DNA from 2 places in the Streptomyces sp. NBC_01474 genome. Region 2 is predicted to be linked to the other one. Evidence: riboswitches for the same ligand, from Rfam matches in the RefSeq annotation. Region 2 holds a riboswitch; the other holds the start of a gene.

Region 1 (7,028 bases), 4.3 Mb from region 2:
ATTTTCGGCATGCCGTCGGGTCCCGCGAGATTCAACTCTATCTCCAGACCCATCAGATTCCTCGGACGATCGAACCTCTCCTCCTCCAGGAGCCTCGCGAGCCCCGCCAGGCACTGCTGCAGCTTCCTGCGGTAGTGCCGCCGATCGGACAGGTCGAACGCGCCCGCCACGACCTTCTCCCCCATGGAAGCGTCCCTCCTTACATGGACGACACGGCCACCCGGCCGCTGTTTCACGGTGGATGATGCCCAGGCAATGTGATCGATAACGCCCCGCTCCCCGCCACGGGCGAGTAGGCTCGCAGCAGTTGTCACGGGGCACATTCACTAGGCATGCAGCATGTCGAAGAGTCGATTCCACCTAGCCTGGTGATAAACGCCGACGAGAATCGGCCGTCCGCTCGCCGTGAAGATTACGAGGTCACGGACCCGAGCCCGCTGGAAATCGGGAGATTCCCCTCATCTCGGCGGCCGGATAACGCCTTGCCGAGCATTTTCGCGACGGCTAGCCGAAACACTGCGTGAACACGTGTCGTATAAACTTCGCGAACGAGGCAGAGAGTTGGCGCTCGCGGTACCTGCCCCCGCCCCCTCTGGCCCGGTCAGCAGACAGCGCCGTCCGCTCGTCCCGCCACGCCCTCGATCCACCGTGCCTGTCGAATGAGAGGCGACCCACCATGCCGCTGCATGTCCCTCCGGCTCCCGCGCCCGCCCTGCGCACCGTCCTCACGGCCCTCGGTTCCCCCACCGCAGTCCGTGAGGCCCGCACCCCTTCCCTGCGCTCCGCCCAAGGACCGGCGAGCCCCGAACTCCCGTTGCCCGTCCACGTACTGGACCGGGTCACGGGCAGCGCGGGCCCCTCGCCGACCCGACTCGCCGGCTGGCGGTTCCTGATCCGGTGCGGGGAGCGCGCGGTCGCCGCCGCCGACACGATGCTGACCGCCGACGGCTGGGCGTTCTCGCGCTTCTTCGAGGGCCCGTACGTCGCGGCCACCGAACGCGCGCTGCGCCAGGCCGAGTCCATGCCCGCGGCCTACCAACCGCGCCTGCTCTCGGTCCCGGAGCTGTACATGCTCACCCTCTGGCTGCACGGGGACTGCAACGCCGACGCCTCCACGGGACATCCCGCGGCCAGTGACCTCCTGGTCCCACTCGCGCCCGCGCCGCCCGGTATCGCCGCCCATCGCCCCCACCGGGTCGCCGAACTGCTGCCCGTCCTCACCCATCGACTGACCCCCGCGCCACTTCTGGGCTCACCCGCCTGACGCGACCGGGCCGTCCGACGCGCCCGCGCCCCGCTGCCGATGCCGACCGGTCGCGGGGCGCAGCCATGCTCTCGCGGGCCCGTCCGGACTAGCCCGGTCAGGCCACCCCGAACCACCCGAAGGGACAGTGCAGTTGGGGTGAACCGTCCGCACGGGTGACGCGTCCTCATCCAGTGAGGACCGCTGCGACGAAATCCCTGCGGATTGACGCCCGTGGGGCAACACTGGGTTCCGGACCGACCGACAAACGGGGGGCGGCCATGAACAACGCTTCGAGCCGCAGGACAGACAGCGACATCGCACCCATCACCGACATCACTTCACAGGGAAAGATCCCATCCATGTGCCAGCACCAGCCACCGTGCCCGTCCGCAGACTCCGCCGACCGGGAGGCCGCGCTCCCTGTGGCCCACCACCCCGAACAGGGCTGGAGTCTGCTCTGCAACGGCGTCCTGCTCTTCGAGGACACCGGTGAGCTGCTGCCCGACGGCCAGATCATCGCTCCGCACCGCCCGGCGCACGTCATGACCGCGGCCTGAGCGCATCCGGACGCCGACGGCGTCCCCAGTACGAAAGGGCCGGCCCCGGGAAACCCCGGAACCGGCCCTGACGCATGTCAGCGTGAGTATCAGTCCTCGTACGCGTCCATGGGCGGGCACGAGCAGACGAGATTCCGGTCGCCGTACGCCTGGTCGATGCGGCGGACCGGCGGCCAGTACTTGTCGGCGGCCACGACACCGGCGGGGAAGACGGCCTCCTCGCGGCTGTACGCGTGCTCCCACTCGCCGCCGAGCGCGGCCGCGGTGTGCGGCGCGTTGCGCAGCGGGTTGTCCTCGGCGGGCCACCGGCCCGAACCCACCTTTTCGATCTCTCCGCGAATGGCGATCATCGCCTCGCAGAACCGGTCGAGCTCGGTCAGGTCCTCGCTCTCGGTCGGCTCGATCATCAGCGTCCCGGCAACCGGGAACGACATGGTCGGCGCGTGGAACCCGTAGTCGATGAGCCGCTTGGCGATGTCGTCGACGCTGACGCCGGTCGCCTTCGAGATCGGGCGCAGATCGATGATGCACTCGTGCGCGACCAGGCCGGCGGGACCCGTGTACAGCACCGGGAAGTGCGGCTCGAGCCGCTTGGCGATGTAGTTGGCGCTGAGCACCGCGACCTGCGTGGCCCGCTTGAGGCCCTCGCCGCCCATGAGACGCACGTACGCCCACGAGATCGGCAGTATGCCCGCGGAGCCCCACGGCGCCGCCGAGATCGGGCCGACGCCGGTCTCGGGTCCGGCGGCGGGCTGCATCGGGTGGTTGGGCAGGTACGGCGCGAGGTGCGCGCGGACGCCGACCGGGCCGACGCCGGGGCCGCCGCCGCCGTGCGGGATGCAGAACGTCTTGTGCAGGTTGAGGTGGGAGACGTCGCCCCCGAAGTGGCCCGGCTTGGCGAGGCCCACCAGGGCGTTCAGGTTGGCGCCGTCGACGTACACCTGACCGCCGGCGTCGTGCACCTGCGCGCAGATGTCGGCGACGTGCTCCTCGAACACACCGTGCGTGGACGGGTAGGTGATCATCAGGACGGAGAGCTCGTCGGCGTACTGCTCGATCTTGGCGCGGAGGTCCGCGACGTCGATCTCGCCGTCGTCGGCCGTCTTCACGACGACGACCTTCATACCGGCCATCACGGCGCTCGCGGCGTTCGTGCCGTGCGCGGACGACGGGATGAGGCAGACGGTGCGCTGGTCGTCGCCGTTCGCGCGGTGGTAGCCGCGGACGGCGAGCAGACCGGCCAGCTCGCCCTGCGAACCGGCGTTCGGCTGGAGCGACACGTTGTCGTAGCCGGTGACCTCCGCGAGGCGCTCCTCCAGCTCACGGATGAGCGTGAGGTAGCCCTGCGCCTGCTCGGCGGGCGCGAAGGGGTGCAGCTGGCCGAACTCGGGCCAGGTGACCGGCTCCATCTCCGTCGTCGCGTTGAGCTTCATCGTGCAGGAGCCCAGCGGGATCATGCCGCGGTCGAGCGCGTAGTCACGGTCGGCCAGCTTGCGCAGGTAGCGCAGCATCGAGGTCTCGGAGCGGTGCGCGTGGAACACGGGGTGCGTCAGGTAGTCGTCGCCGCGCAGGAGGCCCGCGGGCAGCGTGTCCACGGCCGCCGCGTCGAGCGCGTCGACATCGGCCTCGACACCGAACGCGGTCCAGACGGCGCCCAGTTGGGTACGCGTCGTGGTCTCGTCGCACGAGATCGACACATGGTCGGCGTCCACGAGGTGGAGGTTGACGCCACCTTCGCGCGCGGCGCTCACGACGTCGGCGGCCCGGCCCGCGGCCTTCACGGTCAGGGTGTCGAAGTACGCGCCGTGCACGACCTCCACGCCGCCGGCCTTGAGGCCCTCGGCGAGCAGCGTCGCGAACCGGTGCGTGCGCCGCGCGATGCCCTTGAGGCCGTCGGGCCCGTGGTAGACGGCGTACATGCCGGCCATGACGGCGAGCAGCACCTGAGCGGTGCAGATGTTGCTGGTGGCCTTCTCGCGCCGGATGTGCTGCTCACGGGTCTGCAGCGCGAGGCGGTACGCCTTGTTGCCGTCGGCGTCGACGGAGACGCCCACGAGGCGGCCGGGCAGGCTGCGCGCGAACTTCTCGCGGACGGCCATGTAGCCGGCGTGCGGACCACCGAAGCCCATGGGGACGCCGAAGCGCTGGGTCGTACCGACGGCGATGTCGGCGCCGAGCTCACCGGGCGAGGTCAGCAGCGTGAGGGCGAGCAGATCGGCGGCGACCGTGACGACGGCGCCCAGCTCGTGGGCCTGCTCGATGACGGGCTTGATGTCGCGGACGGCACCGGAGGCGCCCGGGTACTGGATCAGGACGCCGACGACACCGCGCTCGGCGACCTCGGCCGGGATGCCCTCGGACAGGTCCGCGACGACGACCTCGACACCGGTCGGCTCGGCACGCGTCTGGATGACGGCGATGGTCTGCGGCAGCGCGTCCGCGTCGACCACGAAGGCGCCGTTCTTGACCTTGCCCATGCGCCGGGACAGCGCCATGGCCTCGGCCGCGGCCGTGCCCTCGTCGAGCAGCGAGGCGCCCGAGGTGGGCAGGCCGGTGAGCTCGGCGACCATCGTCTGGAAGTTGAGCAGCGCCTCGAGCCGGCCCTGCGAAATCTCCGGCTGGTAGGGCGTGTACGCCGTGTACCAGGACGGGTTCTCCATGACGTTGCGCAGAATGACGGGCGGCGTGAACGTGCCGTAGTAGCCCAGTCCGACCATCGAGTCGAGGACCTGGTTGCGGTCGGCGAGGGAGCGGAGCTCTGCGAGCACCTCGGCCTCGGTGCGGGCCCCGGGAAGATCGAGCGCCTCGGCGCTCTTGATCACGTCCGGGACCGCGGCCGCCGTCAGCTCGTCGAGCGAGCCGTACCCGACCTGCGCGAGCATCTTGGCCTGCGCTGCTTCATCCGGACCGATATGGCGCTGCTCGAAGGGGATTCCCTGCTCCAGATGGGAGAGCGGAATACGGTTGGCGGTCATTGCGGAGGCCTCCTGGTCATTGCGACCTGCGAGGGGCACCACGGCGCGGGTGCCCGGACGGCCTCCCCCTCTGTCATCTCAACCTGAGAGTTTCACCGGCACACCCCCATCACGAGGGGCATGACGACTTTCACCGTCGGTGAGAGCGGAGGCCTGAACGCCCGCCCTGCTTTCCAGAGTGACCTCGTCCGTGCGGTACAGGGGCCTGAGAGATTCCGGGGAGGAGTTGCTCCTTCGGCGCCTCCGGTGTCATCCGGAGGACTCTCCCGCACGGGGTCGGCAGCCATCGCCAGCCTACCAGCGGCAACAACACCCCCGACCTCGAGTGGCCGCCTTCCCCAATGTGCACTTTGGTAGTGCTTACGGATGAGTTGCGAGCAGCTGGAGGGCCCCGTGCAGACCGATGTCGATCCGCGCAACCTGATCGGCCGCAAGGCGTTCGACCGCAACGGGGCCAAGATCGGGACCGTCGACGAGGTCTACCTCGACGACGCGACCGGCGTCCCCGAGTGGGCGGCGATACGCACAGGCCTCTTCAGCCGGGACGCCTTCGTCCCCCTGGAGCCGAGCGAGCTCGTGGAGGGCACCCTGCGCATCCCCTTCGAACGCTCCCTGATCAGGGACGCCCCCGACTTCGGCGTCGGCCGTCACCTCTCCCCCGAACAGGAGCTCCAGCTCTACCACCACTACGGTCTCGACATCTCGGCCCCGGACGACCCCGTGCCCCCCAAGGACCGCGACTTCGGCAAGATCGCCCGCCCTCCGTCAGACGACACCTGACCCGGCATCCGGCTCCCGCGCCGCACAGCGCCCGGCCCCGCCCTCCACCAGCGGCAGCGGCTCTGCTCCTACGAGCGCGGGGTCATCGGTCCGGAACGTGCGCACCCGCCCCGGTTCCGAGTACGGCGTCTCGAAGCGCACGGTCACCCGCCCGAGCCCGCTGCCCTGCACCCACCCGTGCCCGAACTGCTCGTGCCGCACGTCATGCCCGGCCACCCAGCGCCGGTCCGCGGCCTCGACGACCTCTCCGGCAGCCGCCTGCCCCTCGTCCCCAGCACCAGCCGCCCCTTCCGCCTCGCCCTCACGCTCCCCGTCGGCCGCGTGTGCGTCGGCCTCGGCCTGCGCGCGCGCCTGCGCGAACAGGTCCTCCTGCGTGTAGTCGGCCAGGCCTGTCACCCCCACGCCGAGCAGTCGCACCCCGCCCGTCGTATCCACGGACTCCAGGAGCCGAGCGGCCGCCTCCCGCACCACTGCGGAGTCGTCGGTGGGCCCGCGCAGCGTCTCGGATCTCGTCAGCGTGGAGAAGTCGTAGCGCCGCACCTTGAGGACCACGGTCCGCCCGGACCGCTCCGCCCCCCGCAACCGCTGCACGCACCGCTCCGCAAGTCGCTGCACCTCGGTCCGCACCCGCACCCGGTCATGGATGTCCACGTCGTACGTGTCCTCGACCGACACCGACTTGGCGTCACGCTCGGCCACCACGGGCCGGTCGTCGTGCGCGAGGGCCATGGCGTACAGCGACGCCCCGTGCGACTTCCCCAGCAGCCGCACGAGCTCGTCCTCGCCCGCCTCGGCGATCTCCTCGACCGTGGTGATCCCGGCACGTCTCAGATGGTCCCCGGTCGCCGGCCCCACGCCGGGCAGCGTGCGCACCGACATCGGCCCGAGCATGGCGCGCTCGGTGCCGGGCACGATCAGCATCAGACCGTCCGGCTTCGCCTCCTCGGAGGCGATCTTCGCCAGCATCTTCGACGCCGCGAGTCCCACCGACCCGGTCAGGCCGGTCACGGCTTTGATCTCGTCCCGCAGCCGCTCTCCGACGAGCCGCGCCGACGCGGCGTCCCAGGCCGCCTCACCGGCCTCCAGATCGACGAACGCCTCATCGAGGCTCAGCGGCTCCACGAGCGGCGACAACTCCCGCAGCAGGCCCATCACCTGCTCACTGACCTCCCGGTACAGCCGAAAGCGCGGCGCGAGATACGCGGCATTGGGCGCGAGCCTGCGCGCCTGGCCTATCGGCATCGCCGAGTGCACCCCGAACACCCGGGCCTCGTACGAGGCGGTGGCCACCACCCCACGAGGCCCGATCCCGCCCACGACCACGGCTTTCCCGCGCAGACTCGGCTTCGACGCCTGCTCCGCCGAGGCGTAGAAGGCATCCATGTCGAGATGCAGGATCGTGGGCGCGGTTCTCACATGTCCGATGCTGCCCTACGGCACTGACAATGCCCCGGCTGACGCATCGGCCCC
Region 2 (7,028 bases):
TCGGGTCGGTCCCCTCGACGTGCAGGATCTGCGCGTCGACGAGGAGCTCCAGCAGGTCGGCGGCGCGGGGCAGGCCCGTGTCGAGCAGGGCGGCGGCCGTCCAGGCCGGGATCGACGTGCCGTCGAGGAGGCTGAGGAGCCGCAGCAGGCGGCGCGCCTCGTCGTCGAGCCCGTTGTACATCAGGGCGAGACTGGTCCTGATCGCCAGGTCGCCGTGCGCCAGTTCGTCCAGGGTGCGGTGCTGGTCGGAGAGACGCTCCACCATCCAGGCGAGGGACCAGTGCGGGCGGGCGGCGAGGCGCGCGGCGACGATCCGCAGCGCGAGCGGCAGCCGCCCGACCATGTGCCCGAGGGTCTCCGCCGCGGCCACCTCGTCGCGTACGCGCTGCGCCCCGATGACCCCTTCGAGCATCTCGAGGACCTCGGCGTTCTCGAACACGTCGACGTTGAACGCGCGGGCCCCGGCGAGCCCGGTGATCCGCGGGCCCCCCGTGATCAGTACGGCGCAACTGGCGCTGCCGGGCAGCAGCATGCGCAACTGGCGTTCGCTGCGAACGTTGTCGAGGACGACGAGGACCCGCCGCTCGGCGAGCAGATGCCGGAACATCTCCGCACGTTCGTCCACGTCGTCCGGCAGCGCGGCGCCGGGCACCCCGAGAGCGCGCAGGAACCGGCCGAGTACGGCGGCGGGGGTCAGCGGCTGGGCGCGGGTGCCGCCGACGTCGCAGTACAGCTGGCCGTGCGGGAAGCGGGCGGCGACACGGTGGGCGACGTGGACGGCGAGGGTGCTCTTGCCCGCGCCCGGGGGCCCGGTCAGCGTCACGATGCGGGTGGCCTGGTTGCCGTCGTCGCGCAGGGCTTGGTCGATCCCCTCGATCAGGGCGGCCCGGCCCGTGAATCCGGCCGTGTCGGAGGGAAGTTGGAACGGCACCAGCGGCGAGACGGACACCGGCGCCCCGGGGTCGGCGACGCGCTCCGGTCCGGGGGCGGCCCCGGGCTCCGCCTCCCGGGGCGCGGTGACGGGCTCGGTGGCGGGGTGCAGCGCCGCCTCACCCGACAGGACGGCGAGTTCCAGCCGCTTGAGTTCGTCGCTCGGTTCGAGGCCGAGCTCCTCGATCGCGAGGAGCCGTCCGGCGCGGTACGTCTCCAGTGCCTCCGCCTGCCGGCCGGAGCGGTAGAGGGCCAGCATCAGCTGGCCGCGCACACGTTCGCGCAGCGGGTGCTCGGCGACGAGCGCGCGCAGCGAGCCGACCAGCCGGCCCGCCCGCCCCGACTCCAACTCAAGGTCCGTGTACGTCTCCAGGGCGACCAGCCGGTTTTCGTCGAGCTCCGACGCCTTCGACAGCAATTTGCTGCTGACAACTCCACTCAGGGCTCGTCCACGCCAGAGACCGAGCGCTTCGTCGAGCAATTCGGCGGCGCCCGTGTTCCCTTCGGCAATCAGGGAGTTGGCCTCGGAGACTTTCTTAGCGAAAACTTGACTGTCGATCTGCTGATCGCCGACCTGGATCACATATCCGGGGTCCCTGGTCACGATCGCGTCGCCTTCACCGATTTCCCCGAGAGCGCTGCGTAGTGAAGAGATGCAGGCCTGTATCTGGGTACGCGCCGTGGATGGCGGAAAATCGCCCCACACGGCCGTGATCAGGCTCTCCGCACTCACGACACGGTTGGCCTCCAGGAGCAGCATGCCCAGGATCACCTGCTGTCTGCCGCGCGCGATGCGGCATTCCCGCAGATCGCCGCCGATGACTTCGAGTGGGCCGAGAATTCGGTAACTCGCTGTTGTTTCTGCTGTCACGACGGCTCCCCCCTAAGGAGTGGACCGGACGCAGGCGTCCCATCCGCCCCTGTCGGCCACCGAATCGATGTGACTATACAGCGATGATCGCGAGTTGCGGGTCTCCACCAGCGTGCTCGAAACCTGGTCAGGGCATTACTTAAGCGCTCTCACCTGGTCTTCACGTGAACTGCGGCGGGGCGGTTCATTTACGTTCAACCAAGCGTTCCGTAATGTCACTTGAAGACCGAACAGTTCAGTACGTCCCGTGCGGCGGCGGGTATCCGTACCCCGCGACGGGGGCGGGCGCGGGCGGGGCCGCGTGGGCCTCGCGGTCGTAGAACGGGCGGGCGTTGGCGCGCAGCCACATGGCGACGGGGTCGTGCTCGTCGGACATCGCGACCGTGGAGACGGGCAGCCCGTCGGGCACGGCGACGACCGACTGCTGCATCATCGCGCGCACCGCGTCCACGGACACCGGCGACGTGTCGTACACATCGAGGCCGATCGCCAGATAGGGCGCGCCGAGCGTCGGCTGGACCCAGGCGCGGCGCAGCGAGCGGATCGCGGTGGTGCGATGGGCGTTCTGCGTCAGCAGGGCGTAGAACTGGGGGATTTCGATGGCGGGGTCGGTCAGCCGCAGGGGCCCGGCGGGCTGGCGGTCGAGGCCGCCCGCGATCCGGCGCAGGTCGAGCCACGGGATGCCGACGCCGCCGCCGGGCGCGTGCGGGTTGAGCCAGAGGCCGTAGTGGTCGGGGTAGAGCGTGCGGGCCGCGTCGACGCCGCCGACGACCTCGTAGGCGCGGCTCCAGCCGGAGGCGGACAGCTCCTGGGCGGAGGTGACACAGGGGGCGTACGAGGAGCCGTCGACCTCCATGTTCCCGTACTGCGCGTCGGGGGATCCGGCCTGGCCGTGCCAGAGCAGCATCCACACCTGACCGGCGCCGGGGTCCGCGAGCGCGTTGAGCAGCGCCTCGTAGGCGTCGTAACGCCCCGGCGTCACCTGGCGCAGCATGTGCTCGACCTGACCGGCCGCGGCCGTGCCCGACGCACTCACCCGTAACCGCCCCTTCGTGACGTACCCGACGATTTCGACCCGCTCCCCGCGGCGGGACCGCCCAGACAGGTCATGAAACCAGCTTAAGCGGCGATCCTGACATCGACTTGACGTACGCGCGGTCGACCTCTTTCCCGTGTTCTCCCGAACGGGGACCGGCGCCGGGCTTTCAGTGACCCTGCGTGTAGAACGGCCGCAGCGTGGCTCGCATCCAGTCACCGACCGGGTCCTGGGTGATGTCGAGCAGGACGAGGTTCACCGGCCAGGGCGCCGGGACCCGGCCCAGAGCGCGGCCCAGGGCGTCCATGGGCAGGTTGCGCGCGGGCCCCTCCCACTGCGACAGCTCGACGCCGACGAAGAGGACGGGGTCGCCGCCCTCGACGCTGGCGAGGCAGCGGCGGGCGGTGAGGACGACGCCGGACGCCTCGAACTCCTCGCGCACGGCGGCCAGGAAGTCGACCGGGTCGTTCTGCCAGTCGGGCTCGTAGAGGCTGACCCGGCCGCCCGTGGCGGGGCCGTCCAGCGGCGTACGGCCGGACCTGCACAGCTCGGCGACGGCGGGCGGGGGCAGCGGGACGCCGACGGCGCCGTCCGGGTTCACCGCGATGCCGACCTGCGGGGGCAGCCCGCGCGCGAACTCGACGGCCGGCGCGACCGTGCAGCCCATCCGGTCGCCCACGACCGCGAGGAACTGCTCCTCCGAGCTGAAGACGGGCACATAGGCCTGGCCCTCGATCTCCAGCGTCGGCAGGTCGAGGTTCGGACTGCCGGGCCCGCCGCCCTGGGGCAGCGGTATCCACACCTGACTGCGTCCGAGGACCTCGACGATCCGGCCGCCCGCCGAGTCGACCCCGAGGGAGGCGGCTAGCGCCTCCTCCAGCTCGTTGGCCGGCCACCCGCCGTACGGATGTGCATGAGCCTGCGCCGGAATGTCCATGTGCCTACCACCCGCTCTGGAACCGCTCTGTCTGCGGCCGAACCCTAGCGTGTGCGGATGACACGACACCGTCCGCATCCGCACACTCACAGGCGGTCGCGGGATGTCAGCCGCCCTCGAACGCGATCCCGTTCAGCACATCGGTCGCGTCCCGGTCGAGCAGCACCGCGGACGCGCAGCCCCACGGCAGGTCACCACGCTCGGCCGACTCCACCAGACCCGCGACCGCGCGGCGGTGCCGGGCGAACGCGTAGCGCGAGACCCCGCGGCCGCGGTCCCGCTGGCCCGCGAGCGCCGTGTCCGCGTCGACGTCGAGCAGCATCAGATGCAGGTCCGCGCCCCGCCGCCCGGCTTCCCTGGCCAGCCAGCGCCGCACCCAGGCCTGCGTGCCGCAGTCGTGCAGGACGACGCTGCCTCCCGAGCGCAGGGCCCGCCGCAGCCCGGCGAAGTGCGCGAGCCGCACGAGCGGGCGGTACACGGCGTACGGGAGGAGCCGGGGCAGCCGGGCCGCCCAGCGGTCACGGGCGTCCTGCGAGTCGATGCGCACGGCTCCCCCGCCGCCGACCACGCGGCTCATCAGCGTGGACTTGCCGCTGCCCGGGAGCCCCGAGACCACGATCAGGTCACCCCGCGCGAAGCCGAGGCGCCTCGGCGTACGGCCGCCTCTGCCGCGCAGATCCCTGACGACCGGACCCCGCCCCGTCACCGACCTCGGGCGGGGCATCGCTCGCTGTCCGACCCCTGCCGCCGCGTACGCACCCGCCGCTGCCTTGCGCACCGTGATCGTCCTCCCCGCTCCGGTCACGCCACCCTTGCCCGTCAAGTGTAAAGAGATGGTAATGCCGTACAAGTGGTTTCCCCGTGCGGTCGGCATGCAATGATGTGCGCGCCAAGAGCACGACCAACTGCATACCGGCCGCTTGAATCCGCGCGGGAGAGCTCCCCGGACGCCTACGCGTCCCCGGGGGCGCCGAAGGAGCAAGTTCCTCCCTTGAATCTCTCAGGCCCCGTACCGCGCGGGCGAGGCATATCTGAAAAGCGGGCGGCCCTGGGCCGCTCCACCCAAGGTGCAAGCCGCGACCACCCGTACGTGTGGCGCCGGCGAACCTCTCAGGTTCCGATGACAGATGGGGAGGAAGACCATCGCCCTCGTCTGTCATGCCTGGGATCCTGGAGCACCACTCATGAGCAACGCCCCCCGTAAGACCGCCCTCGACGCCCTGCACCGCTCGCTGGGCGCGACGATGACCGACTTCGCGGGCTGGGACATGCCGCTGCGGTACGGCAGCGAGCGCGACGAGCACATCGCGGTCCGCACCAAGGCGGGCCTCTTCGACCTGTCGCACATGGGCGAGATCACCGTCACCGGGCCGCAGGCCGTCGACCTCCTCGACTACGCCCTCGTCGGCAACATGTCCACGATCGGCCCCGGACGCGCCCGCTACACCATGATCTGCCAGGAGGACGGCGGGATCGTCGACGACCTGATCGTCTACCGCCTGGGCGAGCAGGAGGCCGGCCCTGTTCAGTACATGGTCGTCGCCAACGCGGGCAACGCGCAGATCGTGCTCGACACGATCACCGAGCGCGCCGCCGGCTTCGACGCCGAGGTCCGCGACGACCGCGACGCCTACTCGCTGATCGCCGTGCAGGGCCCCGAGTCCCCCGGCATCCTGAAGTCCCTCACGGACGCCGACCTGGACGGTCTCAAGTACTACGCGGGCCTGCCCGGCACCGTCGCCGGCGTCCCGGCCCTCATCGCCCGCACCGGCTACACCGGCGAGGACGGCTTCGAGCTGTTCGTCGCCCCGGAGCACGCCGAGAAGCTGTGGCAGGCGCTGACCGACGCCGGCGCGCCGGTCGGGCTCGTCCCCGCCGGCCTCTCCTGCCGCGACACGCTGCGCCTGGAGGCCGGCATGCCGCTGTACGGGCACGAGCTGACGACGGCGCTGACCCCGTTCGACGCCGGTCTCGGCCGCGTCGTGAAGTTCGAGAAGACGGGCAACGAGGGCCGCTTCGTGGGCCGCGAGGCGCTCGAGGCCGCCGCCGAGCGCGCCGAGACCGCCCCGCCGCGCAAGCTCGTCGGCCTGATCGCCGAGGGCCGCCGGGTGCCGCGCGCCGGGATGTCCGTGGTCGCCGGCGGCCAGGTGATCGGCGAGGTCACCTCCGGCGCCCCCTCCCCCACGCTCGGCAAGCCGATCGCCATCGCCTACGTCGACGCGGCGCACGCCGCCCCCGGCACCGAGGGCGTCGGCGTGGACATCCGCGGCGCCCACGAGCCGTACGAGGTCGTGGCGCTGCCGTTCTACAAGCGCCAGAAGTAGCCCGACCAGTCCTCTCAGGGGCCGCCGGAAGTAACCCAGCGCACACCCCTCTCGTTCCGCAGCACCCATTCGCGTACAGGAGAATTCAGATCATGAGCAACCCCCAGCAGCTGCGCTACAGCAAGGAGCACGAGTGGCTGTCGGGCGCCGAGGACGGCGTCTCGACGGTCGGCATCACCGAGTTCGCGGCCAACGCGCTCGGCGATGTCGTCTACGCCCAGCTCCCCGAGGTCGGTGACACGGTGACCGCGGGCGAGACCTGCGGCGAACTCGAGTCGACCAAGTCCGTCAGCGACCTGTACTCCCCGGTCACCGGCGAGGTCGTCGAGGCGAACCAGGACGTCGTGGACGACCCGGCACTGGTGAACTCCGCCCCGTTCGAGGGCGGCTGGCTGTTCAAGGTCCGCATCTCGGATGAGCCGAAGGACCTGCTCTCCGCGGACGAGTACGACGCGTTCTCCGGCTCCGGCAACTAGGGACACCACGACCATGTCGCTCATGAACACCCCCCTGCACGAGCTCGACCCGGACGTCGCCGCCGCGGTCGACGCCGAGCTGCACCGTCAGCAGTCCACCCTCGAGATGATCGCGTCGGAGAACTTCGCTCCGGTCGCCGTCATGGAGGCGCAGGGTTCGGTCCTGACCAACAAGTACGCCGAGGGCTACCCCGGCCGGCGCTACTACGGCGGCTGCGAGCACGTCGACGTCACCGAGCAGATCGCCATCGACCGGGTCAAGGACCTCTTCGGCGCCGAGTACGCCAACGTCCAGCCCCACTCCGGCGCCTCCGCCAACCAGGCCGCCCTCTTCGCGCTCGCCAAGCCCGGCGACACGATCCTGGGCCTGGACCTGGCGCACGGCGGTCACCTCACGCACGGCATGCGCCTGAACTTCTCCGGCAAGCAGTTCGACGTCGTGGCCTACCACGTC

What was found. Region 2 has a riboswitch for glycine ahead of gcvT (glycine cleavage system aminomethyltransferase GcvT). Riboswitches for the same ligand answer to the same signal wherever they lie in the genome.
Region 1: it holds a riboswitch for glycine, as region 2 does, so the genes downstream of both, gcvP (aminomethyl-transferring glycine dehydrogenase) here and gcvT (glycine cleavage system aminomethyltransferase GcvT) in region 2, are expected to answer to the same signal.

What each region holds. Positions count from the first base shown of each region.
Region 1 covers NZ_CP109449.1:8,416,269-8,423,296, reverse strand. Annotated here, with positions in the region: gene OG758_RS38430 (glutamate-cysteine ligase family protein) at 1-185, opposite strand, end outside; gene OG758_RS38425 (hypothetical protein) at 677-1,264, shown strand; gene OG758_RS38420 (DUF5999 family protein) at 1,606-1,803, shown strand; gene gcvP (aminomethyl-transferring glycine dehydrogenase) at 1,893-4,778, opposite strand; glycine riboswitch at 4,962-5,057, opposite strand; gene OG758_RS38410 (PRC-barrel domain-containing protein) at 5,172-5,558, shown strand; gene OG758_RS38405 (DNA polymerase IV) at 5,544-6,974, opposite strand.
Region 2 covers NZ_CP109449.1:4,108,891-4,115,918, forward strand. Annotated here, with positions in the region: gene OG758_RS18760 (AfsR/SARP family transcriptional regulator) at 1-1,801, opposite strand, end outside; gene OG758_RS18765 (enhanced serine sensitivity protein SseB C-terminal domain-containing protein) at 2,037-2,837, opposite strand; gene OG758_RS18770 (enhanced serine sensitivity protein SseB) at 3,007-3,774, opposite strand; gene OG758_RS18775 (AAA family ATPase) at 3,881-4,498, opposite strand; glycine riboswitch at 4,696-4,799, shown strand; glycine riboswitch at 4,800-4,911, shown strand; gene gcvT (glycine cleavage system aminomethyltransferase GcvT) at 4,959-6,098, shown strand; gene gcvH (glycine cleavage system protein GcvH) at 6,191-6,574, shown strand; gene glyA (serine hydroxymethyltransferase) at 6,588-7,028, shown strand, end outside.